DNA from 3 places in the Macrococcus brunensis genome. Region 2 is predicted to be linked to each of the others. Evidence: a T-box and tRNA genes for the amino acid it is inferred to sense, from the RefSeq annotation. Region 2 holds a T-box; the other regions hold tRNA genes.
The links. The T-box of region 2 lies ahead of MGG13_RS07490 (valine--tRNA ligase). A T-box ahead of a tRNA ligase gene usually reads a tRNA of that ligase, here a tRNA-Val.

Region 1: it encodes a tRNA-Val, which carries the amino acid that the T-box ahead of MGG13_RS07490 (valine--tRNA ligase) is inferred to sense. The anticodon was not compared.
Region 3: it encodes a tRNA-Val, which carries the amino acid that the T-box ahead of MGG13_RS07490 (valine--tRNA ligase) is inferred to sense. The anticodon was not compared.

What each region holds. Positions count from the first base shown of each region.
Region 1 covers NZ_CP092179.1:2,029,098-2,034,161, forward strand. The annotation lists rRNA gene MGG13_RS10745 (16S ribosomal RNA) at 1-1,076, opposite strand, end outside; tRNA gene MGG13_RS10750 (tRNA-Ala) at 1,199-1,274, opposite strand; tRNA gene MGG13_RS10755 (tRNA-Pro) at 1,289-1,362, opposite strand; tRNA gene MGG13_RS10760 (tRNA-Arg) at 1,373-1,449, opposite strand; tRNA gene MGG13_RS10765 (tRNA-Leu) at 1,464-1,552, opposite strand; tRNA gene MGG13_RS10770 (tRNA-Gly) at 1,585-1,659, opposite strand; tRNA gene MGG13_RS10775 (tRNA-Lys) at 1,671-1,746, opposite strand; tRNA gene MGG13_RS10780 (tRNA-Thr) at 1,756-1,831, opposite strand; tRNA gene MGG13_RS10785 (tRNA-Val) at 1,843-1,918, opposite strand; rRNA gene rrf (5S ribosomal RNA) at 1,930-2,044, opposite strand; gene lysS (lysine--tRNA ligase) at 2,260-3,747, opposite strand; gene dusB (tRNA dihydrouridine synthase DusB) at 3,750-4,748, opposite strand; gene folK (2-amino-4-hydroxy-6-hydroxymethyldihydropteridine diphosphokinase) at 4,750-5,064, opposite strand, start outside.
Region 2 covers NZ_CP092179.1:1,427,139-1,432,202, reverse strand. The annotation lists partial or broken gene MGG13_RS07500 (IS4 family transposase) at 173-1,294, opposite strand; gene MGG13_RS07495 (AbrB family transcriptional regulator) at 1,654-2,685, shown strand; T-box leader at 2,708-2,911, shown strand; gene MGG13_RS07490 (valine--tRNA ligase) at 2,962-5,064, shown strand, end outside.
Region 3 covers NZ_CP092179.1:425,113-430,176, reverse strand. The annotation lists gene MGG13_RS02330 (IS1182 family transposase) at 1-1,332, shown strand, start outside; gene rocF (arginase) at 1,465-2,370, opposite strand; tRNA gene MGG13_RS02320 (tRNA-Lys) at 2,537-2,609, opposite strand; tRNA gene MGG13_RS02315 (tRNA-Gln) at 2,613-2,687, opposite strand; tRNA gene MGG13_RS02310 (tRNA-Tyr) at 2,692-2,775, opposite strand; tRNA gene MGG13_RS02305 (tRNA-Val) at 2,806-2,881, opposite strand; tRNA gene MGG13_RS02300 (tRNA-Glu) at 2,885-2,956, opposite strand; tRNA gene MGG13_RS02295 (tRNA-Asn) at 2,957-3,031, opposite strand; rRNA gene rrf (5S ribosomal RNA) at 3,046-3,160, opposite strand; rRNA gene MGG13_RS02285 (23S ribosomal RNA) at 3,245-5,064, opposite strand, start outside.

The DNA of each region.
Region 1 (5,064 bases), 600 kb from region 2:
ACGACAACCATGCACCACCTGTCACTCTGTCCCCCGAAGGGGAACGCTCTGTCTCCAGAGTTGTCAGAGGATGTCAAGATTTGGTAAGGTTCTTCGCGTTGCTTCGAATTAAACCACATGCTCCACCGCTTGTGCGGGTCCCCGTCAATTCCTTTGAGTTTCAGTCTTGCGACCGTACTCCCCAGGCGGAGTGCTTAATGCGTTAGCTGCAGCACTGAGGGGCGGAAACCCCCCAACACTTAGCACTCATCGTTTACGGCGTGGACTACCAGGGTATCTAATCCTGTTTGATCCCCACGCTTTCGCACCTCAGCGTCAGTTACAGACCAGAGAGCCGCCTTCGCCACTGGTGTTCCTCCATATCTCTGCGCATTTCACCGCTACACATGGAATTCCACTCTCCTCTTCTGCACTCAAGTCTCCCAGTTTCCAATGACCCTCCCCGGTTGAGCCGGGGGCTTTCACATCAGACTTAAGAAACCGCCTACGCGCGCTTTACGCCCAATAATTCCGGATAACGCTTGCCACCTACGTATTACCGCGGCTGCTGGCACGTAGTTAGCCGTGGCTTTCTGGTAAGGTACCGTCAAGGTACGTTCAGTTACTAACGTACTTGTTCTTCCCTTACAACAGAGTTTTACGATCCGAAAACCTTCTTCACTCACGCGGCGTTGCTCCGTCAGACTTTCGTCCATTGCGGAAGATTCCCTACTGCTGCCTCCCGTAGGAGTCTGGGCCGTGTCTCAGTCCCAGTGTGGCCGATCACCCTCTCAGGTCGGCTACGCATCGTCGCCTTGGTGAGCCGTTACCTCACCAACTAGCTAATGCGCCGCGGGTCCATCTGTAAGTGACAGCCGAAACCGTCTTTCACTATTCCACCATGAGGTGGAAAATATTATCCGGTATTAGCTCCGGTTTCCCGAAGTTATCCCAGTCTTACAGGTAGGTTACCCACGTGTTACTCACCCGTCCGCCGCTGACTTCAGAGGTGCAAGCACCTCGTCTGTCCGCTCGACTTGCATGTATTAGGCACGCCGCCAGCGTTCATCCTGAGCCAGGATCAAACTCTCCATAAAAGTGTTTGATAAAGCTCTTTGATTGGTTGAGCCAATCACTCTTGAAAGTACTGTTAGTACTCAAATTATTGGAATTAACGTTGACATATTGTCATTCAGTTTTCAATGTTCATTTAAATAAATGGTGGAGACTAGCGGGATCGAACCGCTGACCTCCTGCGTGCAAAGCAGGCGCTCTCCCAGCTGAGCTAAGCCCCCATATATTTAGTAAGTCGGGAAGACAGGATTCGAACCTGCGACCCCTTGGTCCCAAACCAAGTGCTCTACCAAGCTGAGCTACTTCCCGTAGCTATAAATGGCGCGCCCGAGAGGAGTCGAACCCCTAACCTTTTGATCCGTAGTCAAACGCTCTATCCAATTGAGCTACGGGCGCTAGATGAAATTAAATGGTGCCGAGGACCGGAATCGAACCGGTACGGTAATCACTTACCGCAGGATTTTAAGTCCTGTGCGTCTGCCAGTTCCGCCACCCCGGCAATCTATATAAATTATTTATTGTAAGGAATAATGGAGCGGAAGACGGGATTCGAACCCGCGACCCCAACCTTGGCAAGGTTGTATTCTACCACTGAACTACTTCCGCAAAATTATTAATGGTGAGCCATAGAGGATTCGAACCTCTGACCCTTTGATTAAAAGTCAAATGCTCTACCAACTGAGCTAATGGCTCTAGAATGAATGGTGCCGGAAAAAGGACTTGAACCCTCAACCTACTGATTACAAGTCAGTTGCTCTACCAGTTGAGCTATTCCGGCATAATAGAAAATGGTGGAGGATGACGGGATCGAACCGCCGACCCTCTGCTTGTAAGGCAGATGCTCTCCCAGCTGAGCTAATCCTCCAAATGAATTCTGTCCGGCAACATCCTACTCTCGCGGAACGTAAGTCCAACTACCATCGGCGCTAGAGAGCTTAACTTCTGTGTTCGGTATGGGAACAGGTGTGACCTCTCTGCCATCATCACCAGGCAAAATTCAGTACTTAATGAATTATACTCGCTTGTTCTTAATAATTCAACAGTAAATTTTACACCGTCTTAACAAAGTTAACTTTGTCTTTACAAGCTTTAATTTCCTGTCTCAAGCGACTTTTTTATATTACATAATTTCAAAACTAAAGTCAACACTTTATACTCATTTTTTTCATAAAAAAATACTGCCGCTACTGCGACAGTATAAAAAGACTACTTTTGTCTCATATAAGGGAAGAGCAGGACGTCACGAATAGAAGCTGAGTCTGTAAGAAGCATGACTAGACGGTCAATACCAATACCCAGTCCACCTGTAGGCGGCATACCATATTCAAGCGCTTCAATGAAATCGTGATCCATTTCATGTGCTTCGTCGTTACCTTCTACTTTCTCGACCATCTGCGCTTCAAAACGCTGACGCTGATCGACAGGATCATTGAGCTCAGTGAAGGCATTCGCATGTTCACGACGTACAATGAACAGTTCAAAACGGTCTGTAAATCGTTTGTCTTCTTTATTCTGTTTTGCTAATGGTGAGATTTCTACCGGATGGCCATAAATAAAGGTAGGCTGAACCAGTTCTTCCTCTACTTTTTGCTCGAAGAACTCATTGAGTATATGACCATATTTCATGTTCGGTTTCACTTCGATACCATGTTCTTTTGCCAGCTGATGCGCTTCTTCATCGGATTTAACCTCATAGAAGTCAACACCTGTATATTCTTTAACAGCATCTACCATATGCCATCTGCGCCACTTCGGTGCGAGATTAATCTCTTCCCCGCCGTAAGACACAGTTGTTGAACCCGTTACTTTTTCTGCAAGGTAAGCGATCAGTTCTTCTGTCAGGTCCATGATATCATTATAATCCGCATACGCTTCGTACAGTTCGATCATTGTGAACTCTGGATTATGACGAGTTGACACGCCTTCGTTACGGAAGACACGGCCGATTTCGTAGACTTTCTCCAGACCGCCGACAATCAGGCGTTTCAGATGAAGTTCAATCGCAATACGCATATAAAGCGTCATATCCAGTGCATTGTGATGCGTCACGAAAGGACGTGCTGCTGCTCCACCGGCAATGGCATGCATCATTGGCGTCTCAACTTCGAGAAAGCCTTTCTGATTCAGATAGTTACGTATCTCTTGAATGATGCGGCTACGTGTAATGAATGTCTGAGTAGAATCATCACTTGTAATCAAGTCAAGATAACGTTGACGATAGCGTTGTTCTACATCCTGCAGTCCATGGAATTTATCTGGCAGCGGGCGAAGCGCTTTAGAAAGCATCGTGAAGTTCTGAGCTTTAACAGACAGTTCGCCTGTATTCGTTTTGAACATCACACCTTCAATACCGACGATATCACCTAAATCTGCGTTGTTCCACAGCTCGAACTGTTCGTCTCCTACTGCATCTTTACGGACATAGATTTGAATCTGGCCTGAAAGGTCTTTAATATGCGCAAATCCTGCTTTACCTTTACCACGTTTCGTCATGATACGGCCGGCAATCGCGACTTTTGATTCTTCTTCTTTGTCATGGAGTTCTTCTTTCGAAAAAGCATCCCATGCTTCAGTCAGACTTACGGCATTTCCAGTTCGTTCAAATTTCTGGCCAAATGGATCAATACCTAAATCCATCAGATCCTGCATTTTCTGGCGACGCACCAGCATCTGGTCGTTTAATTCTTCAGTCATTATTACACTCCTTCTGCTACTTTAGTTTCTTCTAGCACTTGTTGTTCGAATGTTCTTAGTATATCAACTAATTCATCGCGTGTCTCGGCTGCATTAATCAGTTTACGAGCTTTACCGTTGCCTTTAATCCCTTTTAAGTACCATGATGCGTGCTTACGCATCTCCATCACAGCGACTTTCTCACCTTTCAGATGAATCAGACGGTCTAAATGTAGTACTGCAACATCCATCTTCTCTGAAATAGAAGGTTCCGGCTTCAGTTCACCTGTTTCGAGATAATGGACAGTACGATAAATCATCCACGGGTTTCCTAGTGCCTCTCGCCCGATCATGACTGCATCTACTCCTGTTTCTTCCAGCATCTGCTTGGCTCTTTCAGGTGATGTGACATCCCCATTACCGATGACAGGGATTGATACCGCTTCTTTCACTTGTTTGATGACACTCCAGTCTGCATGACCTTCATACATCTGAACACGTGTACGGCCATGGACCGCTATTGCTGCAGCACCGGCTTTTTCTATCATCTTCGCATTTTCAACTGCATAGATATGGTCATCATCCCAGCCGATTCGCATCTTCACGGTCACCGGTTTATTGACGGCTTCTACTACTGCAGAGACCATCTCATAGATTTTAGGAGGGTCCAGCAACCAGCGGGCGCCTGCTTCACACTTGATGATTTTAGATACAGGACAGCCCATATTGATATCAATGATATCCGCCGTCGTATTCTGATCGACATATTTCGCCGCTTCAACTAATGTTTCTTTCTCGCCGCCAAATATCTGCAGAGATAACGGACGCTCATTCTCATCGATGTAGAGCATCTTCATCGTCTTCTCGTTATTGAATAAAATCGCTTTGTCACTGACCATCTCAGCGCAGACAAGACCTGCACCGAATTCTTTGACTGTCAGGCGGAATGCTGCATTACAGACACCTGCCATTGGCGCGAGTACGACTTTATTATTGATTTCTATATCGCCTATTTTCCACATATTATAGCCTCACTTCTGTTTTCCTTACTTCTTTATCTTCATGGACAAGTTCTTTAATCATTTTTTTAGCCTTAGGATGAATGGCTTCCGGCGCTATTTCGGCCAGAGGGATGAGCACAAAGCTCCGTTCTAACATATAAGGATGCGGTACTTTCAGGTCTTCTGTCTCAATGATATAGTCGTCAATCATCAGAATATCCAGATCGATTGTCCGCGGACCCCAGTGAACGATTCGTACGCGGTTCAGCTGTGACTCGATAGCCTGACACATCGCAAGAATCTCTTCTGGTGCCTGTTCACTTTCCAGTTCAACACA
Region 2 (5,064 bases):
GGTTTTTTTTATTGAATAAATATCACTAGTGTTGCATAAATAAATACAGAATTTTCTGAACTTTTATTTTCTACGAAAATTTAAAAATTGAAAACACCTAAACAGAGGTAGCGATCATCCATTTTTTTACTGATGTAATTACGTAATAACTAAGCGACATTTTTAGTAACTATCAGGGGATAGGCTCCCTGATTCTACGAATCAGATGGTGTCCCTTGCTCCATATAGAGGCTTTAAGTAACCTGGTGATCTGCAGAATACTCTTTCTACTATTATTCTTCAACTTAATCAGCATATTCAAACAGTAGACAATCAAAGCGATATAAGCCTGATTGGAGACAGCTGTCTCCGAACAGCCGTAAAATGTTTTGACGTTCAGATGCTGCTTGATCCATTTAAAGAACAGTTCAATCGCCCAGCGTGATTTGTAGATTTCGCCAATCTCCTCCGGAGATAAGTCAAATCTATTGGTCACTAAGACAAGGTTTTTGCCTTTTTCATCCTGAACAGTCACACGGCGAAAGTAATGTTCTGTCCTGTTAGTCGTTGTTCCAAGAACCACCATCTCATCTGAAATGACGCTGCTCTGTTCGCCGGCACCAAAATCGTGAATGACTCTATGAACCGCATTACTCCGTAATCTGGATACAAAGAAGTAGCCTTCATCAGTCATTTCATCAAATCTGCTGTACTGTACATATCCATGATCAAAAACGTACATACATTCCTTGTCATCCACTAAAAGCTCAAGATGATTCTGATCATTCTCACAGGCATTGGTAAGGTAAAAATCGTCTGGATATGAATCATGATCTTCCATGTGAACCAACCGTAAGTGCAGCTTGACACCTGACTTTGTTTTTCTGAACTTTGCCCAGCGATAGTGATGAAGGTTCAGAGGCAGTGTACTTGAGTCAATGATCTTCAATGGTGTAGTGATCTTTCTCTTCTGATTAAAATGCGTCTCCCTCTGGATCTGGTCTAACAGCTGACTGAAGATATCCTTAAAAATCTGTGTGGGAACGTCAGATAGTTTTCTACTGAGCTGAGAATAGCTGATAGAATCAAAACCTAAGGTTTTCTGAAGTTTCTCTGAAAAAACACTGTCACTGACAGCTCGTAGACTTTCGGTCTCAAATAACTGTGAATATAACAGGAGTTTAATGAAAGCACAGGTATCTAGCTTCTTTGTATAGTAGTCTAAATTCAGGATTTTCACCTATTGAGAAATTTTCTTGAAATCTATCGGTGAAATCCATTGTTCAAATGATGATTTTCTAGTAAACTTATCCATGTTGAGATCCTTTGTATTGGATTTGGATGTGTATTACTACCTCCAACCATTATAAAGGACTTTTTTTGTACAGAAAATAAATTTTTAGAATATTCTATTTAAAACCGTAGCTTGAAATATTTTTATGCAACACTAGTGAATAAATATGAAAAAAAGACAGTTTCATGATAGAAACTGTCTTTTATTTAAAAGATAAAGTTAAGGATAAGATTAAGAATAATAGTCAGAATAATAGATGCAATGATTGAAAACATACATCCTGTTGTACCGCCGAAAAATCTGATCACTTTTTTGTCCTCCCTTTAGTTATAATGAACTATACCCATTCCTACATGATTAAACAAAGGAGGTGTGAAGAATTGCTAATAATAACCGTTTTATTGTCCATTGCCTTTGGTTTATTACTGATGATGTTACATATGATTCTCCCCTGGTTGTTTGGACCCATTATCGCAGCAGCATCTGTCAGAAAAATAAGCGGCAGACAAATGATCTGGCCGAAGTGGCTCGCAGATTCAGGACTGTTTATTCTGGGGGCTCAGATAGGGACATCCTTTACATTAAAGGTACTGTCAGACATTCGAAATGATTTGTTTCATATTGTTTTACTCAATATCATCATTATCGGTGCAGCTATTTTATTGTCGCTTATCTACCGAAAGATAACGCAGTGCAGCTATGAGACTGCATTCTTAAGTGCAGTTCCAGGAGCCCTGAGTCAGATGATTGTCATGGCAGAGGAGAATAAAAGAGCAGACCTTCTTGCCGTTACATTATCTCAGACCTCCCGTCTGTTGTTTGTCGTGATGATTGTACCCTTTATTGCGTCATTCAGTAGCGGTGCAGCAACAGGAAGCGTAATACACAGTGAATCCATTTTTCATGTTTTGTCATTTAATCAGATTTTATTCATCGTCAGTCTGACCGGTTTATTCTTTATATTCTTGCGGCGAATTCATTTTCCAGTTCCTCAACTTCTAGCACCGATATTTATCATGGCAGGCTGGAATATTGTAACGGGGGACAGCTTTTCTATTCCTTACTACTTAATTGCTGCAGCTCAGCTGTTATTCGGCATCAGAATCGGTCTGCAGCTGGTGGATTTATCCAGCAGTCTGACGTTCAGACTTTTTTTAGGTATCACCGTACAGAATACATTGCTTATCTTAGTGACCTTTGTAGCTGCTTTATTCATGACAGATCATCCATTTAACGATACCTTTTTAAGTCTGGCACCGGGCGGTATGGCACAGATTGTGATTGTTGCCCTTGAAACAGGCAGCAATATTGCGATGATATCCAGTTATCATATCTTCCGTATTTTTCTTATCTTATTAGTCGTGGCGCCCTTTATGCAGACTGTGCTGAAGCGATTTGACAAGTCCATTTAAATCCGCTAATATGAAATTATTCAATAAGATTTCGGGAAGAGTAAGTCTGTGATGACTGGACAGAGAGCATAGGGTTGGTGAAACTATGCAGCATCTATGACTGAAGGTAGCCCGCATATGTTCTTATACTGAAAGTAACTAGGTATAAGCGTGGACGAGCGTTAATCGTTTGAGTGCAGCTTCGGCTGAATTTAGGTGGTACCACGAGATTATTCCCGTCCTATTCTTATAGGGCGGTTTTTTTATTGAGTAAAATTAATTACTGGAGGTTTTTTGATGGATACTAAATATAATCCGAAATTAGTAGAAGAAGGACGCTACAAAAAATGGCTTGATGCAGAGCTTTTTAAAGCAGAAGACAATGATGACAAGCAACCTTTTACCATTGTGATTCCACCGCCGAACGTCACAGGCAAACTTCATATCGGCCATGCCTGGGATACAACATTACAGGATATCATTACACGTATGAAACGTATGCAGGGCTATAACACGCTTTATCTGCCGGGGATGGATCATGCGGGCATCGCGACACAGGCAAAAGTAGAGGCAAAGTTACGTGAAGAAGGCATTAGCCGTCACGACATCGGCCGCGCGAAATTCCTGGAGCATACGATGGCGTGGAAAGAAGAATATGCTGAGACTATCCGTGCACAGTGGGCGAAGATGGGGCTTGGTTTAGACTATTCACGTGAACGTTTCACACTTGACGAAGGCTTAAGCGATGCCGTTAAACGAGTATTCGTCGATATGTACAATAAGGGACTGATTTACCGCGGCGAACGTATTATCAACTGGGATCCTGCAGCACGTACAGCACTCAGTGATATCGAAGTGGTCCATGAAGAAGTCGAAGGTGCATTCTATCATATGAACTATCCACTGACAGACGGATCGGGCATGATTGAAATTGCCACAACACGTCCTGAGACGATGCTCGGTGATACAGCAGTCGTCGTTCATCCTGAAGACGCGCGTTACAAAAAGATGATCGGTAAAACAGTGCTGCTGCCTATTTTAGAACGCGAGATTCCGATTATCGGTGATGATTACGTTGATATGGACTTCGGTACAGGTGCGATGAAAGTAACACCTGCACATGACCCGAATGACTTTGAGATCGGGAACCGTCACGACCTGCCTCGTATCAATGTGATGAATGAAGACGGTACGATGAATGACAAAGCAGGTAAATATGCGGGACTTGATCGCTTTGACTGCCGTAAACAGCTTGTTAAGGACCTTGAAGACAGTGGCGTCATGGTTAAAATTGAAAAACACGTCCATCAGGTGGGTCACTCAGAACGTAGCGGCGCAGTTGTAGAGCCTTATCTGTCTACACAATGGTTCGTCAAAATGGCACCACTTGCTGAACAGTCACTGGACAATCAGAAGACGGATGACCGCATTGATTTCGTTCCACCACGTTTTGAGAATACCTTTAACCGCTGGATGGAAGGCATCCATGACTGGTGTATCTCTCGCCAGCTCTGGTGGGGTCATCAGATTCCTGCCTGGTACCATAAGGAAACGGGTGAAGTATACGTCGGTGAAACAGCACCTGAAGACAGTGACAACTGGACACAGGATGAAGATGTACTGGATACTTGGTTCTCTAGTGCGCTCTGGCCATTTTCAACGCTTGGCTGGCCGGATGCAGAAGCAGCAGACTTCAAGCGCTTCTATCCGACAAATGTTCTTGTCACAGGCTATGATATTATCTTCTTCTGGGTAGCCCGTATGATCTTCCAGGGACTTGAATTCACAGAGCGTCGTCCGTTCAACGAAGTACTGATCCACGGTTTAGTGCGTGCTGAAGACGGCCGTAAGATGAGTAAATCTCTTGGCAACGGTGTAGATCCGATGGATGTTATCGACCAGTACGGTGCCGATGCACTACGTTACTTCCTGGCAACGGGTTCAACACCTGGACAGGATTTACGTTACTCAACAGAGAAAGTAGAAGCAAACTGGAACTTTATTAATAAAATCTGGAACGCTTCTCGTTTCAGCCTGATGAATATTGGTGACGACTTCACAGTGGAAGATATTAACCTGGATGGCAAAAAATCAGTAGCGGATAAATGGATTCTGACGCGTCTGAATGAAACAATCGAAGAAGTGACACGTCTTGCGGATAAATATGAGTTCGGTGAAGTTGGACGTAGTCTTTACAACTTTATCTGGGATGATTTCTGTGACTGGTATATTGAGATGAGTAAGATTCCGATGAACGGTGATGACGCGGAAGCGAAGCAGATGACCCGTTCAGTCCTTGCCTATACACTTGACCAGATCATGCGTATGATGCATCCATTCATGCCGTTTGTCACAGAAGCCATCTGGCAGAACTTACCACACGAAGGCGAATCAATCGTG
Region 3 (5,064 bases), 1.0 Mb from region 2:
TACGATGAAGTAATAGAAAATTATTCGATAACGAAAGGAAGAAGTGCCGTAAGTCCTGTCAGAATGTTCAAATATCTGCTTCTGAAAGTTATTTTTGATTTATCAGACGTTGATGTGGTGGAACGCTCACGTTATGATATGTCTTTTAAGTTTTTTCTGGATATGGCGCCTGAAGAAGAAGTGATTCACTCCAGTTCTCTCACAAAGTTTAGAAAGCTTCGTCTCAAGGACATGAACCTGCTGGATCTGCTGATTAAAACTTCCGTTGAAACAGCACAAAATCAGGGCGTTCTAAATGGATCCACCTTAATCGTTGATGCCACCCATAGTCAGTCGAGGTACAATGCTTACCTTCCGAAGGAGATTCTTCAGAAACGTTCAAATCAGATTGTATATGCCGCAGGCAAAATAGATGACACGAAGATAAAACCTCTAAAGCTTAATGATTGTTCTACAAAAGAAGCACTGGATCTGTCGAAATCTTTTCTGGATGATCTGTTAAAAGAAGAAAAGTATCTGTCCATTCCATCCGTGAAAGAAAAAATAAACTATTTCAAAGAAACAATTGAGGATTGTGAGTCAACCTATACAGTATCGGTGGATGAAGATGCACGTGTTGGGCACAAATCAGAAGATAAGTCGTTCTTTGGCTATAAGAACCATCTCGCAATGAACACCGACCGTATCATCACAGCGGCTGTTGTAACTACCGGAGAGAAATCCGATGGATGTTACCTGTCGCAGTTGATTGAGAAATCACGTGAAAATGGTGTAGAAGTGGACACCGTTATAGGTGACACAGCCTACTCATCAAGAGACAATCTGGATTACTGCTTTAATGATAATATCGAACTGGTTTCAAAACTCCATCCCCATATTATTCATGGTGTCCGTAAAGAGAATCAGGCCTTTGAATATAATAAGGATGCAGGTATGTTTGTATGTCCGGCAGGACAGTTAGCCGTTAGAAAAGCGCGTCAGGGAAAAAAGCAGGGTCAAAACCAGACGGATACTTATTATTTTGACATTGATAAATGCCAGATCTGCCCTCTCAAAATAGGATGTTATAGAGATGGCGCTAAATCTAAAACAGACAGCGTGACAATAAAATCAGAAACCCATAAACATCAGATGAAGTTCATGGATTCTGAAAGATTCAAGTTAATCTCAAGAAAACGATATATGATTGAGGCAAAGAACTCTGAATTAAAAAATAGACACGGTATGAAAAGATCAAAATACGCGGGTCTATTAAATATGGAAATGCAGACGGCTGCGACAATATTCGTAGTGAATGTCAAAAGAATCATAAAACTTATAGATGAAAAATAGGATAAAAGAACCCGTTATTTCCTAATGTTGAGGAAATTGACGGGTTCTTTTATACTATTGAGTTGTTGGAATTAGTGAGCTTATAGAAAATCGTGAGATTTTCAGTGGCCTCCAGCCAGGGCTGCTCTTTTTCTATAGTAATTTATCTCCGAAGAACGTGACCAGTAATTCTACTGCCTGGTTTGCCGTCTTGTTGTTAATATCAATCAGCGGATTGACTTCAACAATTTCCATTGACGTCACACGTTCAGAATCATGCAGCATCTCAAGTGCTAAATGACTTTCACGGTAAGATATACCTCCTGGGACTGTTGTGCCTGTCCCTGGTGTCTCTACAGGATCCAGTGCATCTACATCGAGCGATAAATGAATGCCATCCGTTTCCTTCAAGTATTCAAGCGTCTCTTCAATGACTTGACCCATACCGATTCTATCGATATCAGACATCGTGTATGTTTTAATACCGACTTCTTTGATATACGCTTTTTCGCCTTCATCTAAGTCACGCATACCGATCAGAACAATATTCTCTGTTTTCACTTTATTCTTGTAGCCACCGATGTTGACTAAGTCTGGATGACCGTCACCAATCAGCGCTCTTAAAGGCATGCCGTGAATATTGCCAGAAGGCGATGAATCAGCAATATTTAAATCTCCGTGCGCATCGTACCAGATAACACCCAGATTATCGTAATGTTTTTTCACGCCGGATATCGTTCCCATCGCTATCGAGTGATCTCCTCCGATAACGAGTGGGTACTTTCCTGCTGTTATTGTCTGATCGACTTCATTGCAAAGAGTCTCGCAGAATTCCACGACTTCAGGAAGATTGCGAAGCCCTCCGTCCTGCTCACTACGATATTTCTGCATATCGATTGCTGGACTCTTAACATTTCCTTTATCATTTACTTCAAGTCCTAAGTTTTCAAGTCTAGCTACTAAATCAGCATACCGTATGGCATCCGGCCCAAGATTTACCCCTAATTTACGCTGACCAAATGCACTCGGTGCACCAATAATTTCAATTGTTTTATTCATTATAGAATCCCCTTTAAACAAGTTTAAGAAAACGTTCTCATAACTTTATTTTAAACGAGACACTTGTGATATGCAACTATGTATAAAATTGAAGATATTTCCATACACTACACTATATATATTTAGTCATACAAAAAAACCATATCCAGAAGGATATGGTTTAAGATGAGCCATAGAGGATTCGAACCTCTGACCCTTTGATTAAAAGTCAAATGCTCTACCAACTGAGCTAATGGCTCTAATGGCTGGGGTAGCTGGATTCGAACCAACGAGTGACGGAGTCAAAGTCCGTTGCCTTACCGCTTGGCTATACCCCAAGAATGGTGGAGGGGGGCAGATTCGAACTGCCGAACCCGAAGGAGCGGATTTACAGTCCGCCGCGTTTAGCCACTTCGCTACCCCTCCAGCTTATATATGTAAGAGTAAAATTTAAAATGGTGGAGGATGACGGGATCGAACCGCCGACCCTCTGCTTGTAAGGCAGATGCTCTCCCAGCTGAGCTAATCCTCCAAATGACCCCTACGGGATTCGAACCCGTGTTACCGCCGTGAAAGGGCGGTGTCTTAACCGCTTGACCAAGGGGCCTGGCTCCACAGGTAGGACTCGAACCTACGACCGATCGGTTAACAGCCGATAGCTCTACCACTGAGCTACTGTGGATAAATAAAAAAACTGCCCGGCAACGTCCTACTCTTGCGGAACGTAAGTCCAACTACCATCGGCGCTAGAGAGCTTAACTTCTGTGTTCGGTATGGGAACAGGTGTGACCTCTCTGCCATCATCACCAGACAGGGTGAGAATATTATACTCTCAAAACTAGATAAGTAAGAAGAAATTGATTCACAAGCTCACCGAGCTTAAAAAATCTGATATTTGATTAAGTCTTCGATCGATTAGTATTCGTCAGCTCCACACATTACTGTGCTTCCACCTCGAACCTATTGACCTCATCATCTTTGAGGGATCTTATAACCGAAGTTGGGAAATCTCATCTTGAGGGGGGCTTCATGCTTAGATGCTTTCAGCACTTATCCCGTCCATACATAGCTACCCAGCTATGCCGCTGGCGCGACAACTGGTACACCAGAGGTATGTCCATCCCGGTCCTCTCGTACTAAGGACAGCTCCTCTCAAATTTCCTACGCCCACGACGGATAGGGACCGAACTGTCTCACGACGTTCTGAACCCAGCTCGCGTACCGCTTTAATGGGCGAACAGCCCAACCCTTGGGACCGACTACAGCCCCAGGATGCGATGAGCCGACATCGAGGTGCCAAACCTCCCCGTCGATGTGAACTCTTGGGGGAGATAAGCCTGTTATCCCCGGGGTAGCTTTTATCCGTTGAGCGATGGCCCTTCCATGCGGAACCACCGGATCACTAAGTCCGTCTTTCGACCCTGCTCGACTTGTAGGTCTCGCAGTCAAGCTCCCTTGTGCCTTTACACTCTGCGAATGATTTCCAACCATTCTGAGGGAACCTTTGAGCGCCTCCGTTACTCTTTAGGAGGCGACCGCCCCAGTCAAACTGCCCGCCTGACACTGTCTCCCGCCACGATAAGTGGCGCGGGTTAGAAAGTCAACACAGCCAGGGTAGTATCCCACCAGCGCCTCCACGTAAGCTGACGCTCACGCTTCAAAGGCTCCTACCTATCCTGTACAAGCTGTGCCGAATTTCAATATCAGGCTGCAGTAAAGCTCCACGGGGTCTTTCCGTCCTGTCGCGGGTAACCTGCATCTTCACAGGTACTATGATTTCACCGAGTCTCTCGTTGAGACAGTGCCCAAATCGTTACGCCTTTCGTGCGGGTCGGAACTTACCCGACAAGGAATTTCGCTACCTTAGGACCGTTATAGTTACGGCCGCCGTTTACTGGGGCTTCAATTCGTAGCTTCGCGAGATGCTAACCACTCCTTTTAACCTTCCAGCACCGGGCAGGCGTCAGCCCCTATACGTCACCTTACGGTTTTGCAGAGACCTGTGTTTTTGATAAACAGTCGCTTGGGCCTATTCACTGCGGCTCTTCAGGGCTTGCACCCTAAAAAGCACCCCTTCTCCCGAAGTTACGGGGTCATTTTGCCGAGTTCCTTAACGAGAGTTCGCTCGCTCACCTTAGAATTCTCATCTTGACTACCTGTGTCGGTTTGCGGTACGGGCACCTGATATCTAACTAGAGGCTTTTCTTGGCAGTGTGAAATCAACGACTTCGCTACTTAATTTCGCTCCCCATCACATCCTGACCTTACGAGTGCCGGATTTGCCTGACACTCAGTCTCAATGCTTGGACGTACATAACCAACAGTACGATCGCCTATCCTTCTGCGTCCCCCCATCGTTCAAACAATCTCAGGTGGTACAGGAATATCTACCTGTTATCCATCGCCTACGCCTGTCGGCCTCGGCTTAGGTCCCGACTAACCCAGAGCGGACGAGCCTTCCTCTGGAAACCTTAGTCAATCGGTGGACGGGATTCTCACCCGTCTTTCGCTACTCACTCCGGCATTCTCACTTCCAAGCGCTCCACATGTCCTTACGGTCATGCTTCGACGCCCTTGGAACGCTCTCCTACCATTGTCCTACGGACAATCCACAGCTTCGGTAATATGTTTAGCCCCGGTACATTTTCGGCGCAGCGTCACTCGACTAGTGAGCTATTACGCACTCTTTAAATGATGGCTGCTTCTAAGCCAACA